Regions from separate parts of the Agathobacter rectalis ATCC 33656 genome, predicted to be linked through region 1. Evidence: riboswitches for the same ligand, from Rfam matches in the RefSeq annotation. Region 1 holds a riboswitch; the other holds the start of a gene.
The links. Region 1 has a riboswitch for FMN ahead of ribD (bifunctional diaminohydroxyphosphoribosylaminopyrimidine deaminase/5-amino-6-(5-phosphoribosylamino)uracil reductase RibD). Riboswitches for the same ligand answer to the same signal wherever they lie in the genome.

Region 2: another riboswitch for FMN. It lies ahead of EUBREC_RS03700 (ECF transporter S component); the one in region 1 lies ahead of ribD (bifunctional diaminohydroxyphosphoribosylaminopyrimidine deaminase/5-amino-6-(5-phosphoribosylamino)uracil reductase RibD).

What each region holds. Positions count from the first base shown of each region.
Region 1 covers NC_012781.1:2,983,493-2,989,157, forward strand. The annotation lists gene ribH (6,7-dimethyl-8-ribityllumazine synthase) at 1-1, opposite strand, end outside; gene EUBREC_RS14045 (bifunctional 3,4-dihydroxy-2-butanone-4-phosphate synthase/GTP cyclohydrolase II) at 32-1,228, opposite strand; gene EUBREC_RS14050 (riboflavin synthase) at 1,335-2,054, opposite strand; gene ribD (bifunctional diaminohydroxyphosphoribosylaminopyrimidine deaminase/5-amino-6-(5-phosphoribosylamino)uracil reductase RibD) at 2,073-3,239, opposite strand; FMN riboswitch at 3,486-3,601, opposite strand; gene EUBREC_RS17805 (hypothetical protein) at 3,789-3,953, opposite strand; gene EUBREC_RS17810 (hypothetical protein) at 4,025-4,186, opposite strand; gene EUBREC_RS14060 (RNA polymerase sigma factor) at 4,287-4,712, shown strand; gene EUBREC_RS14065 (zf-HC2 domain-containing protein) at 4,705-5,665, shown strand, end outside.
Region 2 covers NC_012781.1:753,758-759,422, reverse strand. The annotation lists gene EUBREC_RS03725 (ribonuclease Z) at 1-325, opposite strand, end outside; gene rimI (ribosomal protein S18-alanine N-acetyltransferase) at 319-768, opposite strand; gene tsaB (tRNA (adenosine(37)-N6)-threonylcarbamoyltransferase complex dimerization subunit type 1 TsaB) at 765-1,478, opposite strand; gene tsaE (tRNA (adenosine(37)-N6)-threonylcarbamoyltransferase complex ATPase subunit type 1 TsaE) at 1,478-1,927, opposite strand; gene EUBREC_RS03705 (YcxB family protein) at 1,985-2,482, opposite strand; gene EUBREC_RS03700 (ECF transporter S component) at 2,602-3,210, opposite strand; FMN riboswitch at 3,341-3,455, opposite strand; gene EUBREC_RS03695 (Tex family protein) at 3,509-5,665, opposite strand, start outside.

The DNA.
Region 1 (5,665 bases):
TTTTTGTTCTCCTTTTGTTTTTTTATTTTTGCTAGTATGAGAGTATATGTCCCATGCGGTTCTGCTTTGTTTTCAGATAAAACAGGTCATGCGCTGTGGCGCTCATCTGGATTGGCACTCGCTCGCTGATTTCCATACCAAATTCTGAGAGCTGGTATACCTTGTCAGGGTTATTTGTGAGAAGGCGCAGGCTGTGTACGCCAAGCTCTCTTAATATCTGGGCTCCGATATAGTACTCGCGCTCATCTCCGGCAAAGCCGAGTGCGAGGTTTGCTTCGAGTGTATCCATACCCTGTTCCTGAAGCTCATAGGCCTTCAGCTTATTTATCAGGCCGATGCCTCTGCCCTCCTGACGCAGGTAGAGCAGTATTCCTCTGCCCTCCTCGTCTATCTGTCTCATGGCCGCCTCAAGCTGCTGGCCACAGTCACAGCGCTGTGAGCCGAATACATCTCCTGTGAGACACTCAGAGTGTACTCGGCAGAGCACATCTCTTCCATCTGCGATTTCGCCCTTTACAAGTGCCACATGATGCTCTCCGTTTAATCTGTTGACGAAGCCATATGCCTTGAATTCGCCGTATTTGGTTGGCAGCTTTACCTCTGTGACACGGTCAACGAGCTTTTCATGTATCTTTCTGTATTCCTGAAGTGCCGCTATTGTGATGAACTTGATGTCCCATTTTTTTGCAAGCTCCATGAGCTCTGTTGTGCGCATCATGGTACCGTCCTCACGCATTATCTCACAGCACAGTCCACATTCCTTTAGTCCTGCAAGCCTGCACAGATCGACTGTTGCCTCTGTGTGTCCGTTTCTCTCCAGTACGCCGTTTTTCTTTGCAAGAAGCGGAAACATGTGGCCCGGACGTCTGAAATCCTCAGGCTTTGCGTCATCAGAGACACATTTCATTGCTGTGATTGAGCGCTCTGCTGCGGAAATACCTGTGGTTGTTGAGACATGGTCTATTGAGACTGTAAATGCTGTCTCATGATTGTCTGTATTTTCCTGCACCATCTGCGGAAAACGAAGCTTCTTTACATATTCCTGCGACATCGGCATGCATATCAGACCCTTGCCGTGCATCGCCATAAAGTTGATGTTTTCTGTTGTGGCAAATTCTGCCGCACAGATGAAATCGCCCTCATTCTCTCTGTCCTCATCATCTGTGACAAGTATTATTTTTCCTGCACGAAGCTCATCAAGTGCTTCTTCTACTGTGTTGAATTTCATATTTTATATCCTTTCTCTTATGATTTTGAAGCTGTTCAATTACATAATTTTTTAACCATTCAGCCCACGCACATTTGCAAACCCGCACAATACCCGTGCTTTTATGTTAAAAGCCGTATTTTGCCAGGAAATCTCTTGTTATTACATCCGGTTGTTTTTTATTTTCGCCGGATTTATGTGGTACATTTTCCTTAATTGTCTGTGCTCCTGTCATTTCTTCTGTTATTCCTTCCGACTGCCCTTTAAACAACAGCTTCTCAACATATTTTCCTATGATATCTGTTTCCAGATTTACGACAGCTCCCACTTTTCTGTCCTTTAGCACAGTCTGGCTTACCGTGTGCGGTATCGCTGATATCGAGAAATTATCCTCTGCAACCTTTGCGACTGTGAGGCTTATTCCATCGATTGTGACGGAGCCCTTCTCGACTATATAGCGAATGAGCTGTGGTGCGGCATGTATCGTATACCAGATGGCATTGTCATCCTTTTTGACCTCCACAATCCTGCCTGTTCCGTCAACATGTCCCGACACTATGTGCCCGCCGAATCTGCCATCTGCTGCCATCGCACGCTCCAAATTGACATGTGCTCCTCTCATCGCATTTGCAAGCGATGAACGGTTTAGCGTCTCGTGCATGACATCCGCTGTAAAAGCATGTGGCATGAGCCTTGTGACCGTGAGGCAGATACCGTTTACCGCTATGCTGTCTCCGACCTTTGTTCCAGCTAGCACTTTTTCAGCTCTGATTGTAAGTACTGCTGAGTTTGCTCCACGTGAAATTGTATCTATTGTTCCAACTTCTTCAACTATTCCTGTGAACATTGTGTATCGCCTTTCTTTTTAAATATTCACAACATCACTCTCGATGAGGAAATCATCACCAAGCTTTGTTACCTTACTGTTTCCAAGCATCACGGCATGTGCCGGCGAGTCGGTTCCCATTCCCTCTATCGGAGTTTTTGCATCCGCCCCTCCGAAAAGCTTTGGTGCAATGTAAGCGTATACCTTATTCACAATCCCGCTCTTAAGGGCTGACCAGTTGAGTATTCCGCCTCCCTCAAGCAAAATGCTGTCTATGCTTCTTTCGCCGAGCTTTTGCATGAGGTCATTTAAATCAATATGACCGTTTTTTTCAGCTACATACAGAATTTCTATTCCGTTTTCTTCAAGCCGTGTTATTTTTCTGTTTTTTTGATAATTATTGTTTTCTTCTATACTATCTTTTTCAGTATCAGGTAAGGCTTCTGACTGTGCGGTTTCATGATATCGCTCACTGACTGCAACAATCGTCGGCACTTCCTTTGCAGTATTTACTATCTGCGATTCCAGTGGAAGCTTAAGGTGCGTATCGCATATTATGCGGATTGGATTTACTCCGCCCTCGATTCTGCATGTAAGCAGTGGATCGTCTGCAAGCACTGTTCCTATTCCTGCCATTATGGCTTTATATCTGTGGCGCAGGTTTTGCACATGTTCTCTCGCTTTTTCTCCTGTTATCCACTTTGATAGTCCTGAATATGTGGCTATCTTTCCATCCATCGTCATGGCATATTTCATAGCGACATATGGACGTCTGGTCTGTATAAAGTAAAAGAATACATCGTTCAGCCTGTCGCACTCGTCTTTAAGCACCTGCGTAACAACCTCTATCCCATGCTCTTTAAGGATTTTGATACCTCCCCCGGCGACAAGCGGATTCGGGTCATCCGAGCCCACATATACTCTTTTTATACCGGCTTCTATCACTGCCTCCACACATGGCGGCTGCTTGCCATGATGACAGCATGGCTCGAGAGTCACATACATATCCGCTCCCTGTGGCGATTCCTTGCAATGCTTTAACGCATTTCTTTCCGCGTGCAGCTCTCCGTATCTCTCATGCCAGCCCTCTCCGATTATCCTGCCGTCCTTTACAATCACAGCTCCGACCATCGGGTTTGGCGAGGTATATCCCATGCCGCGTTTTGCAAGCTCAATCGCCCTTCTCATATATTGTTCATCAGTCATTTGGGTTCCTTTCTGCATAAAAAAGCCCTGAACTATTATCGTTCAGGGCCTAATGATTTCAAATATCATAATCTCAGATAAACATGCACAAGCTGCATTTCATCATAAATGAATTTTGAGACAAAAAAAATCTGGAATGTATCAAAACACTCCAGAGTAGATATCTGTTATAACTATGATATGTGCTGTATCTATATCTGAAACTGAATCTGAAACCCAGCTATCTATACTCTGCATATATCATATTCACATCTTCTTTCATCCAGACTTTACTGTCGGCTTCGGAATCTCACCGAAATCATGCCTTGCGGCTCGTGGGCTATACCACCGGTAGGGAATTGCACCCTGCCCTGAAGAATAATTATTTAATTAGCTTACGCTAACCATAGTAAACCTTTGTGGCTTGTATGTCAAGATTATTTTTATAATGTGGAGCATATTTTTTTATAAGTTGTCGTGCAATTTATTAGAATGTAATTTTTAAAGAGCCAGCACCTTGAATGGGCTGACTCTTTCAATGTCACCTGTAATTGATAAATTGGAATTTTCTTAATTCTTCATCGCTGGTTTTTTTCTTTTCCAATTAATCAGTAGACCAATCGTGGAAATAACAAAAATTAATGCCGATGTTAAAGAAATAATTCCATCAGTAACCACAAATATGATAAACGTGGCTAATGGAATATAATTAAGAATACTTTTCAAAATTTTCATGTCCAATCCTCCCTTAGATTTCATAATAGGTTTTTCTTTATTTTACCACATGACAAAGGGTATTGGTATTGTTATTTTCGTTCTTTGATGACTGATTCTATGATATTTATTTCTTCATCAGTAAGGTTGTATTCTTCGTAAAGCTCTTGGTCTGTAAATATATGCTTATTTCCACCTGCCTTATAACTACCTTTTATGATATAATCTAAAAATCTTAAAATTTTTTGTAACAAAACAATCCTTTCTACGTCTAACCTATGAACAAAGGAGGTGACAGTTCTGGATTATGAGAAATTGTACAATTCCTATTACTTGCAAGTATACTCATATGTAATGACAATTGTAAAAAATCAACATCAGGCTGAGGAAATTACCCAGAATACTTTTTATAAGGCCATGACCGCAAAGAAGGCATATGCCGGCAAATCAAGCGAACAGACCTGGCTTTGCAGCATAGCAAGAAATCTGGCAATGGACGAATGCCGAAAAAGCACAAAATTTACAGAGCTTGACGAAGAGCAGCTCGAACAACCCGATAATATGGTAAAAAGCCTGGAAAATAAAGATACCGCTCTTCAGATTCATCTTATACTGCACGAGCTTGATGAGCCCTACAAGGAGGTCTTTCAGCTTAGAATATTTGGTGAATTGCCATTCTCCCAAATAGGCATGATATTTGGAAAAACAGAGAACTGGGCACGGGTAACTTACCATAGAGCCAGACTGAAAATCAAAGAAAGGATGGATAGAAATGAATAATCCAATTACACAATCAACCGATGAAACCTGCAATATAGTTCAGGATTTACTCCCACTATACTATGACGATGTATGCAGTCCCTCAAGCAAAAGGCTTGTTGAAAAACACCTTAAGACTTGTGAAAAATGTCAAAATACATACAATGAGCTAAAAAACGATTCTATTGATTCAATGATAAAAAAAGAGGCCGACAGTGTATTAAAGCAGCATGAAAAAAAGGAAAAAACTGCTGCCTACAAGACCGGAGTCATAATAGCCGGACTACTGCTTATCCCAATACTCATCACTTTCATAGTGTGCCTGTCAAATGGCGATGGTTTAAATACCTTTGCGGTGGTAACAGCATCTATGCTTCTTGTGGCTGCAATGACAGTTGTTCCACTTATGGCACAGCAGAAAAAACTTACCAAATGCATAATCTGCGGTGTTTTTGCTCTGCTTTTGATATTCTTTTTTGTTGACAGAATGTATAGTTCAAATGAATTTATGCTTTGGTCTGTTCCAACTATATTTGGATTATCAATTGTTCTTTTTCCGTTTGTCATCCGAGGAATTGAGCTTCCACCTGCTTTATCAGACAAAAAAGCTCTTATCACTATGCTGTGGGATACCTTATGGCTTTTCCTCACAATCATTGAGGTATGTGGTCATACAAACGATGTTGCCGGAATGAAGGCCGGCTGTATTATAGCATTTGTCTTTGTACTTGCAGCCTGGCTCATATTTTTCGATGCACGATATTTAAACGCAAACGGATTTATAAAATCCGCAATTATAGTTTTGATAGCTTCGGTTTGGACAGCTTTTGCCGATGACATATGCGAGTTTTTAATTTTGGGCACCAGACAAATTACTATAAAGTCCGTGAATTTTTCTGACTGGACTTCCAATATCTGCGTGAATGCCAATGTTTACGCTATTGTGCTTGTGTCCGGTGTTATTATCGCCTCTA
Region 2 (5,665 bases), 1.2 Mb from region 1:
GCAGCTCCGGCGCAATCGTCCGAAGTGCAGTGACAACCCTTGTAAGCCCCTTAGGTCCAATAATGGTAAGCGGCTCGGTGCGCTCGGCATTTCCCATTGTAAGAAGAAGCCCCGGCAATCCGCTGATATGGTCTGCATGAAAGTGGGTGATGCATAAAATATCTATCGGCTTGAAATTGATTCCGGCTTCCTTCATCGCAATCTGCGTTCCCTCACCGCAGTCAATAAGTATATTGCTGCCGTTATATTTTAGTGAAAGTGCCGTAAGCCATCTGTTTGGCAAAGGCATCATGCCTGCTGTTCCAAGTAAACACACGTCTAACATAAATTTTCCTCCGCAGTATAGGACATGATGACACCGTCCTCTACCGGATGCTCATATAGATTTTTTCTGATTCCAAGGTTTACAAACCCCATCTTCTGATACAGTGATATCGCAGCCTCATTAGTCACCCTGGCTTCGAGCACAATGCGCTCAACACCTGACTCTTTTGCCTTTTCCTGCAAGCATCTGATAAGATGTGCACCCACACCTTTTCCTCGTGCTGATTTTTTGACTGCTATATTGGTCAGCTCTCCCTCATCAAATGACACATACGTGCACTGATACCCCAGTATCTCGCCATCCTCCTGTGCCACAAGCATGATATTCTCCGGAAGCCTCATGGCATCCAAAAATCCCTGTCTGCTCCAGGGCTGTGTGAAGCTGTCTTTTTCTATCTGCGCCACCGAGTCTGCATCCTCCGGCTCCATGGGTCTTATTATCATATTCTAAAATCTCTCTCCTTTTCCTGTCTCTCTCTCTCCGCCTGTGATAATCTGAGATACTCAGGCTTATGGTCTGCTGCATTTTCTGCCCTGCCCTGCTCATAGAGCACCTGTCCAAGACATGCTACAGCCGATGCTCTTTGCTTATTGCACATGGCAGGTGCAAAGTCATAGTCCACCTTTACGTGCTCATTAATATAATCCCTGAACACATCCACTCCGTCTCCAAGGAAAATCACCCTGCGGCCGAGCTCATTGATTTTGTCAACTATCTCTTCTATCATCACTACGCACTGCGGTAAAATGGTATTCATCCTGCCATCAGTAAAATCATACAGCCCTGTATAGGTCTGCTGTCTTCTTGCATCCATAAGCGGACACACAACATCTGCACTGCCCCACAGATTGTATGCTAGTGCATCTACGGTAGGTACAGAAACTATCTGCTTATCCAGTGCCATTGCAAGCCCCTTCGCCGTCGCAGAGCCTATGCGAAGCCCTGTGAACGATCCCGGTCCTGCTGAGACTGCAATAAAATCTATAGTCTTAAGGTCAAGCTCTGTCATCTTAGCCACCTCATCAAGCATCGGAAGAAGCGTCTGTGAATGTGTCTTTTTATAATTTATCGTGTATTCTCCTATCAGATTATCGTCCGATACGACAGCCACACTGGCCACAAGCCCTGAGCTGTCAAGCGCAAGTATCTTCATTATAAAACCTCTTTTATTGTTATTTTTCTATAGTCAAAGCCTTTTTCCAGGTCTTTTTCAATAGTAATCTCTTTTCTCTTATTTGGGAGTATCTCCTCAATGAGATTTGCCCACTCTATCATCGTAAGCCCATCTCCGTAGAAATAATCCTCATAGCCTATTTCATCCATCTCCTCAATGTCACCAATCCTGTATACATCGAAATGATAAAACGGCAGCCTGCCATCCTCGTACACCTGCACTATTGTAAATGTAGGGCTGTTTATAGGCTCTGTGATGCCAAGCCCCTCTGCTATGCCCTGCGTGAGCACTGTTTTACCCACTCCTAAATCACCCACAAGTGTACACACATCCCCCGGCTTTGCCTGCTGTCCAAGCGTAACCCCAAGTGCATGCGTATCATCTGCCGAAAAGCTTTCTATTACTGTTATATTTCCTTCACTACTCATATTACCAGCTTATACCCTTATCTATTTATTTTATCTTTTATCTTATATCTATTTTGTTTATTTGATTTTCAGTCTGTATTTCTCCAGTGTACTGCCTGCCAGCTCCTTTAACGGCTCATAGCTGTCGCCCAGCTGCTCCTTTGAGAGAATGTATGCATTCTTCCTGTTGCTGAATATAAGTATCCTCTTATCATTTGCCACGAATCTGTACACCTGCTCCCACGGAAGCTGCGCCATCTCATCTCCCTGGCTTACATTTATGTGCTTTTCGTCTACCGCAAAATGCAGTGGCTTTGAGAAAACTTCATTTGTCTTCATAATCATCTTTACCCTGCCCTTGAGTGAAAACGGCACATATAGCAGCACCAGAATACCAACTATAATATAAAGCACCACATACTCCGTATTGCCTTTTTGTGCGCTTAACACTGCTGCCGCAGCCAAGAGCACAGCAAACAGCAATGATATGACACCCTGACTGCCCTTGTACGCCTGCTCTATATTAAATGAATATAAATCCTTTTCTGTTACTTTTACATCAAATTCAAGCTTCATGTCCTGCTCCCAACTAAATATTTGGATTTATTATAACATTCCTTTTAAAAAAAGAAAAGAGCGCAATTGACTGCGCTCTTTATGTTTGTGACTAATATATATTGTGTCAGGTATTTTCTCTATCCTCTTCCCTTTAAAACCGGTGACAGTCTCTTGTATATAAGCACTGTGATAAGTGTTGATATAAGTCCCTTTACGATGGTAAACGGAACATTGAATATTAAAAGTGCCTGCCACAGCTTGCCTACTGATGGGAGAAGTTTGCTGTATGCATCCATGATTTCATTTATTGGTGTAAACTTCTCATATGCTGGATATACAATAAACAGGTTTGACGGGAAGCTGATGATTCCCATTATAACCGAGCCAACTATCGCACCAATGATGGCACCCTTTTTAGTCTTGTTCTTCTTGTATATAAGCCCTGCCGTTCCTGTAAATACTGCTCCGAGAATAAAGTTTGAAAGCTCTCCTACCGTAAAGCTCTGTGTTACTGTACAGTGAAGCAGGTTCTTGATAAACTCTACAATCACTCCTGCTAACGGTCCGTATGCAAATGCTCCGATAAGTGCAGGCAGGTCTGAAAAATCAAACCTAATAAAAAACGGCATGATTGGAATTGGAAACTCGAGGTACTGAAGTACAAATGCAAGTCCGCTTAACATTCCTGTGCCGACTAAAAGTCTGATGTTTACTTTTGATTTTGTGTTGTTTGTTGTTACGTCCATTTTACACTCCTTTGATGCTTAAGGAATCCTGAGGATATTGTGAGTGCAGCTATCTAAAATCTGAATAGCTGCTTTAAAAAATCCCGGAAGAAAATCTTCCGGGACTTAATATCACAGTGTAATGACACCTAATAATCTTCTCTCATCCAGACTATACTGTCGGCTTCGGAATCACACCGAATCATGCCTTGCGGCTCGTGGGCTGTACCACCGGTAGGGAATCTCACCCTGCCCTGAAGAATTCCTATTTATTTACAAACCTATGATATGCACTTTGAAGTGTTTTGTCAAGGTGTTTTTAATTATCAAGAATAATATTGTCAAAGAAATTATTTTTCTTGCCCTTTATGTAGTGTGGCTTTTTGTTTCTGTTGTTATTATTCTTGCTGCCTGTACCATTTCTATCGTTTCTGCTATTCCTGCCACCGTTATTTCTATTACTTCTGTCAGCCTTGTTGGCAGCACTGTCTTTGCTGCTGCCGCTGTTTTCTGACTTACCGGCCTTGTCTGTGCCCTGTCCGATTTTCATGGTAAGCTGGATGCGCTGCTTTTTGAGGTCAACGCTCATAACCTGCACATCTACTATGTCTCCTACACTGACAGCCTCAAGCGGGTGCTTGATATAGCGGTCACATATCTCTGAGATATGCACAAGTCCGTCCTGGTGTACTCCTATATCCACAAAGCATCCGAAATCTATTACATTTCTGACTGTGCCCTTTAATACCATACCCGGTGTGAGGTCCTTCATCTCAAGGACATCGCTTCTTAGAATTGGCTTTGGCATATCCTCACGTGGGTCTCTTGCCGGCTTTTCAAGCTCTTTTACGATGTCACGCAGTGTGATTTCACCAACTCCTGCCTCGTCTGCGAGCGCCTTGTAATCAGATACTTTCTTTGAGATTCCAACTACATTTCTGTTCTTTACATCCTCCATTGTGTAGCCAAGCTTTTCAAGCACTGCCTTTGTGGCATCATATGACTCAGGATGCACGCCTGTGGCATCAAGTGGGTTCTTTCCGTCTGAGATACGCATGAAACCTGCACACTGTTCAAATGCCTTCGGTCCAAGCTTTGCTACCTTAAGAAGCTGTGAACGTGATGTGAATTTACCGTTTTCCTCTCTGTAATCCACGATGTTTTTGGCAATGGTCTTTGAGATGCCTGATATGTACTCAAGCAGTGAAACGGATGCTGTATTTAAATCTACACCAACCTTATTTACGCAGTCCTCTACAACTCCTCCGAGTGCCTCTGAGAGCTTTTTCTGGTTCATATCGTGCTGATACTGTCCGACTCCGATTGACTTTGGATCAATCTTTACAAGCTCAGCGAGCGGATCCTGAAGTCTACGCGCCATGGATGTGGCACTTCTTTGTCCCACATCAAAATTCGGAAACTCCTCCGTAGCAAGCTTGCTGGCTGAATATACTGACGCACCTGCTTCATTTACTATGATGTACTGCACCTTTACCGGAATTTCCTTTAACAGCTCAACAATCACCTGCTCTGACTCACGCGATGCTGTTCCGTTTCCGAGTGAGATAAGAGTGACATGATGCTTGTCTATGAGCTTTTTGATTATGGCCTTTGCCTCATCGACCTTGTTCTGTGGTGCTGTTGGGTAGATTACTGTGGTATCGAGCACCTTTCCTGTAGGGTCTACGACAGAAATCTTGCAGCCTGTACGGAATGCCGGATCCCATCCAAGCACAACCTGTCCTGCAATTGGAGGCTGCATGAGAAGCTGCTCCAGGTTCTTTCCGAATACCTTTATGGCACCATCCTCTGCTTCCTCTGTCAGATTGTTTCTGATTTCACGCTCTATGGCAGGGGCAATAAGCCTGTTGTACGCATCCTCCACTACCTCTGTGAGTACGGCTGCTGTAGGCGCTCCATCATTTGTGATAACCTGCTTTTTAAGATATTTTATGATATCCTCTGTCGGTGCCTCTATCTTTACTGTGAGGATTTTTTCCTTCTCACCACGGTTAATTGCGAGTGTTCTGTGACCTGCCACCTTGGAAAGAGCCTCGTCAAATTCATAGTACATCTCATAGACAGACTCCGCCTTTGGATCCTTGGCTGTCGATATAAGACGTCCCTTTTGCATGGTAAGCTCTCTGATTTTTGTTCTGTAATCGGCATTGTCGGATACGTTCTCTGCAATGATATCCTTTGCTCCGGCAAGTGCAGCCGCTTCATCTGCCACGTCCTTTTCTGCATCCACATATTTAGCTGCTTCTGCCATGATATCAACAGACGATTCCTGCGCTAAAATGGTCTGTGCCAGTGGCTCTAAGCCCTTTTCCTTTGCGATTGTGGCACGGGTTCTTCTCTTCGGACGGTAAGGTCTGTACAAATCGTCAACCGCCACCTGTGTCTGTGCCTCAAGGATTGCCTTCTTAAGCTCATCCGTAAGCTTGCCCTGCTCCTCAATGCTTGCAAGCACTGT